DNA from 2 places in the Paenibacillus sp. G2S3 genome. Region 1 is predicted to be linked to the other one. Evidence: riboswitches for the same ligand, from Rfam matches in the RefSeq annotation. Region 1 holds a riboswitch; the other holds the start of a gene.
What was found. A riboswitch is a leader RNA that binds a small molecule or an ion and turns the genes downstream of it on or off. The one in region 1 is predicted to bind S-adenosylmethionine.
Positions count from the first base shown of each region.

Region 2: linked by a shared signal. The riboswitch ahead of metA (homoserine O-acetyltransferase MetA) and the one ahead of QNH28_RS24810 (methionine ABC transporter ATP-binding protein) in region 1 are both predicted to bind S-adenosylmethionine.

Region 1 covers NZ_CP126095.1:5,638,052-5,642,266, reverse strand. Annotated here, with positions in the region: gene QNH28_RS24825 (thioredoxin family protein) at 1-316, shown strand, start outside; gene QNH28_RS24820 (COX15/CtaA family protein) at 407-1,384, shown strand; gene QNH28_RS24815 (Cthe_2314 family HEPN domain-containing protein) at 1,492-2,226, shown strand; SAM riboswitch class I at 2,326-2,465, shown strand; gene QNH28_RS24810 (methionine ABC transporter ATP-binding protein) at 2,566-3,582, shown strand; gene QNH28_RS24805 (methionine ABC transporter permease) at 3,582-4,215, shown strand, end outside.
Region 2 covers NZ_CP126095.1:1,870,398-1,874,612, forward strand. Annotated here, with positions in the region: gene QNH28_RS08160 (HRDC domain-containing protein) at 1-559, shown strand, start outside; gene corA (magnesium/cobalt transporter CorA) at 642-1,577, opposite strand; gene QNH28_RS08170 (hypothetical protein) at 1,620-1,766, opposite strand; SAM riboswitch class I at 1,975-2,105, shown strand; gene metA (homoserine O-acetyltransferase MetA) at 2,220-3,140, shown strand; gene QNH28_RS08180 (aminotransferase class I/II-fold pyridoxal phosphate-dependent enzyme) at 3,177-4,215, shown strand, end outside.

The sequences.
Region 1 (4,215 bases):
TCAGGTAGCCATTCAATCTCCTCGGTTAACAGTAGCCATATTCAAGGCGGACTGGTGCTCGGACTGTAAATTTATCGATCCTTTTATCCCTGAGGTAGAGCAAGCCTATGCTGATCGTCTAACGCTGGTTGAGGTTGACGTTGATGCCGTGGGTGATGTTAGTCAGGAACAAAATATTATGGGTATTCCAAGCTTTGTCGCGTATTCCGATGGACGTGAATTGGTCAGATTCGTTAATAAATTACGTAAATCCCGCGAGGAAATTGAGAATTTCCTGGATAAAGCGGTTCAAGTGCATCAAAGCCTTCAACAGTAATTCCGGAAAACCACCGCTTTCGCCTGTTCGAGCAAAAGCGGTGGTTTTTTAAAATGCTTCTTCATTACTAAAAACTGCGGGTGATATTTTTTGACGACAAATCAGTTGAAATGGCTTAGTTATCTTACTTGCCTTATCATGTTCCTCGCTGTATTAGGGGGAGCGGTTGTAACGAAGACTGGATCGGGATTGGAATGTGGAAATGAATGGCCGCTCTGTCATGGGAAATTAATTCCGGCCTATACTGTAGGTTCGATGATTGAGTACACCCATCGCTTGTTTAGCGGATTGGCAGGGTTAATGTCACTTGCCTCGATGATTGCTTTTTGGCGTTATGCTCGAAATCGGCGGGACTTGCTAGCATATGCATTTATGACTTTGCTGTTTGTAATTGTTCAAGGTGGTATGGGAGCGCTTGCAGTAATTAAATCTCAATCTGCTGCTGTAATGGCTCTGCATATGGGCTTTTCCTTGATCGCTTTTTCAAGTTCTCTAATGCTTGCTCTCGGAACGAAAAGGCGGCATGAAGCAGGTGAGTACGATCATAACGTGGATATTCAGAAGAAGCCCGTCAGCAAGGCTTTCCGCAATTTGACCTGCTTTACGGCCTTTTATTCCTATGTTGTCGTTTATATTGGTGCTTTTGTTAGTCATACGGATTCACGCGGTGGATGTTCTGGCTGGCCGCTCTGTAACGGCGAATGGGTTCCCGAACTGTCTGGGGGAGTAGGTATTGTTTTTACGCACCGGATTGCGGCTTTGATCTTATTCATTCTTACAGCGGTGCTTGGACATCTAGCTTTTTGGAAACATAAGGATTACCCAGAGCTAAGAGCTCTTGGCGTAGCTGCTGTTCTGCTGTGCTTGATGCAGGTGTTTAGTGGAGCTGCTGTCGTTTACACGCTAGATAATGAAAGATTGTACATATTTGCTGCTCTGGCTCATATTTTGTTGATCGCTAGTTTGTTTGGTGTCTTATGTTATATGAGTGTAAGAGTCTGGCAGCTGAATCGCGCGAGAAATGTCGTTTTTGAAAATAATCCAACGAATCCTGTGGCACCGTTGTAACCCTTGGTAGAAAGTTCCCACCGTGGATAGAGTGGCTTTACCTGCGGAATAATAAAGTGGAAATCGGTATATCGTGGTGCTGGACAAAACTTTAGGAGGACTGGGATATGCTGCGGGTTATACTTGGAGAGCCGCCTCGAAAGAATAGTGGTGTGTTGGCTGATGCGATGGAGAATATGGCCACTTTTGCAGCCTTGCTGCGCAAAGAAATGAGTGCCCATGAGGATAGTGACCATGAATACCGAAAGCTGGAGATTTGGACACGTGGACTGATCTCCTCATTGGATGAATTGGAGCAAAGCTGGTTCGCGGCCGCTTTTTACCGGAAATCGGTAATTGCTGGTTATATGGACGATATGTCGCCAGTGGAGCAAGGTGATTATGCGCGTTATGTTTATTTTTATAAAGATGGATTTATTCGTGTGTTCTCTCTTCTGGACAAGCTTGGAACGGTACTGAATCATTTTTATGACCTCAAAACCTCCAAATTAAAAACGCACTTTTCTTATTTTACAGTGCTTCGTCAACTTCAATTATTGAATGTGCATCCTGCATTAGCGGATCAACTGGAACAGATCAAGAATTCCTATCGAGATCCACTGGAGAATCTACGCAAACGCAGGAATGCTGAAATTCATTATATGAATTCCGAGATGCAGGATGATTTATGGCAGCGACATCAAGGCCTGCATGACAAGATTCAGCTTGAGGATCTAGATAGCCATCTTGAGGATTTAAAGCAATCCCTCGAAATGAACTGTAAAACATTAATCGCAGCATTTAGCTACAGCAATGAACAGCTGCGTAAGGAAATTAGCAAGGCAAAGAGCATACAATCCTAAGCGTTCAAGATATTTCCTTTTGACAAAAAACAAGAAACTTACTATACTTATGCTTGCATTAAAGTCTGTATGAATTCAAACATAAATTTCATACTTTATATCTTATCGAGAGTGGCGGAGGGATAGGCCCGATGAAGCCCGGCAACCGATTTGTAAACAGCGCGATTAGCGTTATGTACAAATGTCATGGTGCTAATTCCTACAATGACGCAAGGTTTGTGGTCGTTGGCAGATGAGAAGGCATTGTCTAAATAAACACACAGAGCCTCTTGCGATCTGCATCGATCGTCGGAGGTTTTTTTGTATGGAATAAGTGAAATATAAAGGGGGCGACGAGCGTTGATTAATCTAAAAGGAATTACTAAGGTATATGGAAAAGGCAGCCATGCAGCCACAGCACTTTCCGGATTGAATCTGTCTATCGAAAAAGGTGAAATATTCGGAGTCATCGGCCATTCTGGAGCGGGAAAAAGCACATTGATCCGTTGCATTAATCTGTTGGAGCGTCCTACCGAAGGGGAAGTATGGGTAGATGGCATTGAACTAACCAAGCTTACCCAAGGCCAGCTGCAGGAGCAGCGGCGCAAAATTGGGATGATTTTTCAACATTTCAATCTGCTATCTTCTGCGACTGTATATGATAATATTGCTTTTCCTCTGCGACTCACAGGTACCTCGAGAGCAGATATTGATACAAAAGTGAAAGACCTGCTTGCTCTAGTTGGGCTTGAAGAACACCAGGATAAGTATCCCTCTCAATTATCAGGAGGACAAAAGCAACGGGTCGGCATCGCACGGGCACTTGCCAGCGACCCTGATGTCCTGCTATGTGACGAGGCAACCTCTGCGCTTGACCCACAAACGACAGACTCTATTCTTAAGCTATTGCTCGATATTAATAAACGGTTCCATCTGACCATTGTGCTGATTACTCACGAAATGCACGTGATTCAGAGCATTTGCGACCGTGTTGCAGTCATTCATGGTGGTGGTATCGTTGAGCAAGGTAAAGTTACGGAGGTATTCCTGAAGCCACAGCATGAGGTTACTCGCGATTTCATTCGCAGTGAATCACAGAATGAGGGCCCCCTTCGTACGGCGCTTGACGCTGCTGCTGGGGACAACTCTCAGGCCGTCAAAATTACTTTTTTCGGAGAGAAGACCTATGGCTCTGCACTCTCCAATGTAGTACGTGAAACGGGTGTTAGCTTTGCCATTTTGCATGGCACCATTTCAACGATTAAAGACGTACCTTATGGACAAATGATTGTTCGGTTCGAAGGTCCATCTGAAGCGATCGCTGTGACGATAGCCGAGCTAACCGCTCAAGGTCTTGAAGTGGAGGTGATTTCGTAATGAATTTTGCAGATTTAAACTGGCAAGAAATGATGGATGCTACTGTTGCTACTTTGCAAATGTTAATATTCTCTGGATTGTTCACAATTATTCTTGGTTTACCACTCGGAATTCTATTGTATTTATGGGGAAGATCGAATAGTATAGTAATCAGAGTAACTTACTCGGTCTTATCATTCCTTGTAAACATCCTGCGTTCCGTACCTTTTATCATTCTGATGGTGGCTTTAATTCCTTTTAGTAAAGCTATTGTTGGAACCTCCATCGGAGTACTCGGTACGATTCCACCGCTTGTGATTGGTGCAGCTCCATTCTTTGCTCGCTTGGTGGAGACGGCGTTAAGAGAAGTGGATCGCGGAGTAATCGAAGCGGCGCAAGGGATGGGAGCTTCCACGAATCAGATCGTTATGCGTGTTCTTTTGCCAGAGGCTCGTCCAGGTCTGCTTGCTGGGGTTACGATCACACTAGTTACACTGGTCTCCTATACGGCAATGTCCGGGATGGTAGGCGGCGGGGGGCTAGGAGATCTAGCGATTCGTTACGGATATTACCGTTATGAGAAGGAAGTTATGATTATCTCTGTAGTCTTGATGGTCATACTGGTGCAACTGCTACAAATGGCCGGTGATCGAC
Region 2 (4,215 bases), 2.9 Mb from region 1:
GCTGCAAATTCCAGGTGTAGGAGAAGGCAAGGCAGCACAGTTTGGGCCTGATTGGCTAGCTATAACTTCTGCGGTGGCAAGGGAACATTCCTTTCCTCTGAATTGGGTACATGAGGTAATCGAAGAGGAATCTTTTGTATCTTGGCTTTATAAACAGAAAGAGGTCAAATATAAGAAGCAACTAGAAAGACTGCGCTTACGGCGGATAATGCTACAGGGGATCGAGAATGGACTAGGTTTGGAACAGCTTAAGGTGAATAGTGGAGTAAACCGGCGTGAACTGATTGAAGCAGTAGAGGAACTAGAAAGAGAAGGCTATTCCGTGGAGAAGCTGATTAATGTAGAGCTAAGCAATATGCCGCAGAATGAGCAGGAAGCGGTATGGAATGCCTATGTGGAGCTCGGGGATCTCTTCCTAAAACCGGTGCTACATAAGGTGTATGGTGAGGAATTTTCGACTGCTGAGGGATTGGATGTGTATTATGAGCGTCTGCGATTGATCCGCATCCGTTTCCGTCGAGAGCAAACGCATAAAGTGGGTATGGCGACTAGTTTTTAAATTTCCGCATATCAAAAAGACGAAGGCTACCTTATACCTTACGGTTACAGGGCCTTCGTCTTGCTTATTCGTCCGATTCGTTTCATAGCCATTCCTTCTTGCGGAATACATATAGCATCCCACAGCCTAACGTCAACATAACGCCTATAACGCCATAATAGCCGTATTTCGTATGAAGCTCAGGCATATGATCGAAGTTCATACCGTAGATACCGGTAATTACGGTCAGAGGCATGAATATCGTTGTGATTGCAGTAAACACTCTCATAATTTCATTCGCGCGGTTGGCGATACTGGATTGGTAGGCCTCTCGTAAGTTGCCCATGAGATCGCGGTACGTCTCAAAGGTTTCAGATATTTTAACCGCATTTTCATAAATGTCGCTAAAATATTTCTGCAGCTGATCATCAATCAGACGGAGGTCTTTTTTATTTAGGGTATTGATCACTTCTTTTTGTGGCCCCAGCATTTTCTTCAACCATAGAATTTCACTTCGCAGACCGATAATTTCGCTGAGATGTGATTTCTTGGTGTGCATGAGGATATCTTCTTCCAGCTTCTCAATCCGAGCTTCGATCCGGTCGCCGACGGAGAAATAGTTATCCACGACAAGGTCAATAAGTAAGTAAAGGAACATATCCGGTTCACTTACCTCTTGCTCCCAGAGCATAGGCTTCAGGATTCGAAGTTCATTGATCTTTTGTTTCGTTACTGTGATGATGTAATGTCTTCCAAGGAATACATTGAGCGCCCGCAGGAAAATTTCTTCATCATCAAAACGGATGCTATTTACAACTATAAAGTAGTGACTTTCGTATATTTCGATCTTTGGACGTTGATCCTCTTCACTAAGGCAATCCTCAACAGCAAGATCATGTAGGTTGAACAAGGGCTGAAGCAGCTCCAAATCCTCTACATCGGCGTCAATCCAATAGAACCCTTCCGTTGGGGGTGTTAGTGTTTCATCAATTTCATCAATAGGTGTAAAAACCCCTGCATTTACCAGCCGGATTTTCATCTGATTTCACTCCTCCTGTCCCCAGGTCTTCACCAGGGACTGCTAATTAAGCACAGAGAAAAAAATCAGCTTGGCCGGGGTTACAATCAATACATAAGGCCAAATGACGTTTCGAGGGCATGAAGAAGAACTGCTCCCGCCGCCGGCAAGCTGATGATTATCCTGTGTGGTTGTTCGTTCTGTACACATAATTGCGAGCTCGGGTCGCCTTCCATTCTTCTTCTCACCTCTTCTTTTCGTTCAGGTATGAAATACTTGTCTAGTATAACAACGGAGTATGCCTCTTTCAAGCAAATTTATTGTGATTTTGAGGCTTCTTCAGCATTGTATGGACTTGACGAAAAGGAGGTTCATGATTTAAAGTGAATTTTAAAGTAATTTAATTGAATACAGCTAAATCTTATCAAGAGCAGGTGGAGGGACTAGCCCTATGAAACCCGGCAACCGGCGTGTAAACGCACGGTGCTAATTCTTGCGGAATTTCTGTTGACGCCAAATCGTCTTCAGAATCATTCTGGCAGATGAGAGAGGCGCATATGACTGTAGATATGACCTTTCTCGATTTCTGAGGAAGGTCTTTTTATTGTTCAGCAAGCCGCAGTGCGGCAAAACAACTAAATTCAGCTAAGGAGTGGAAAGACAATGCCAATTAAAATTCCCGACAGTTTACCGGCGAAAGAAGTACTATCCGGAGAAAATATTTTTGTGATGGACGAAAGTCAGGCTTTCCATCAGGATATCCGTCCACTACGGATTGCTATTCTGAACCTCATGCCGACTAAAGAGACGACAGAGACTCAATTGCTGCGTTTAATTGGAAATTCGCCACTACAAGTGGATGTTACGTTATTGCATCCGCGTTCCCATATTTCCAAGAATACTTCTGCTGAACATTTGAAGAGCTTTTACAAAACCTTTGACGAGATCAGCCACCGCCGTTTGGATGGCCTAATCGTTACAGGTGCTCCTGTAGAGCAAATGGAATTCGAGGATGTATCGTATTGGGAAGAGCTGAAAGATATTTTTGAATGGAGCAAGGACAATGTGACTTCAACCATGCATATTTGTTGGGCGGCTCAGGCAGGCTTATATCATCATTTTGGTGTTCGTAAAGTGGCATTGCCTGAGAAATGCTTTGGTGTCTTCGCTCATACGATTAATCAAAATAACATTAAATTGTTGCGCGGCTTTGACGAGGTGTTCCATGTACCGCACTCCCGTCATACCGATGTCTCCCGTGAAGATATTGAGAATAATCCAGATCTGCAGATTCTGGCGGAATCCGAAGAAGCTGGTATGTATCTAGTGGCTACAAACGACGGTAAACAAATATTTGTGACCGGACATTCCGAATACGATCCTTTATCCTTGAAATGGGAATATGATCGTGATGTGTCCAGAGGGATGGAAATGGCTTTGCCTAAACATTACTTCCCTAAAGACGATCCAGACCGTACACCTCCAGCAGTGTGGCGGGCGCATGCCAATTTATTATTCTCTAACTGGCTCAATTACTATGTATATCAAGAAACGCCTTATGATATCGACCCCATTGTTTATTAATAACAGCGCTACAATATAAATTAGGAGGCATTAATCATGGATGACAAACTTAGGATTGAAAGTAGACTGGCTCAAATAGGTTCTCAAGAAGATCCAGCCACAGGAGCAATTAATTTTCCAATTTATAATGCAACGGCATTTCGTCATCCAAAACTCGGTCAGAGCACAGGGTTTGATTATAGCCGCACCAAGAGTCCAACCCGTTCAGTGCTTGAGAATGCAGCTGCGGAACTGGAATCTGGAGATGCAGGATTTGCTTGTAGCTCAGGAATGGCAGCTATACAAACGGTTCTTACCTTGTTCTCTCAAGGTGACCATCTGATCGTTTCACTGGATCTATATGGCGGTACCTATCGTTTGTTGGAACGAATTATGTCCAAGTTTGGAATCACTGCTTCTTATGTAGACACGAATGATTTGGATGCACTGGAAGCTACGCGTCGTCCAAATACGAAAGCTGTATTTATTGAAACGCCAACGAATCCACTTATGATGATCACGGATATTGAAGCTGTGTGCACCTGGGCTCGTCACCATGGGCTGCTTAGCATTGTAGATAATACGCTGCTGACCCCATTCTTTCAACGTCCTATAGAATTAGGTGCGGATATTGTAGTTCATAGTGCAACTAAATATTTGGGTGGTCATAATGATGTACTTGCAGGTCTAATTGTATCCAAGGGTGTAGAATTATCAGCCGAAATAGCTATTCTACATAACTCTATTGGCGCTGTACTCGGACCAACGGACAGTTATCAGTTGATGAGAGGCTTGAAGACGTTGGCTCTGCGTATGGAGCGTCACGAAAGCAATGCACTAGCGATTGCCCACTACTTGCTAGAGCATCCAGCGATTGCGGAAGTGTTCCATCCAGGATTGCCGGATCATCCAGGACATGAAATCCAGAATCGCCAATCTTCAGGCAATACCGGTATTTTTTCTTTCAAATTAAAAGATGCCAGATACGTAGAGCCGCTGCTTCGTCATATTCGTCTTATTGCATTCGCAGAGAGCCTTGGCGGTGTGGAGTCACTTATGACTTATCCTGCTGTACAAACGCATGCTGATATTCCTG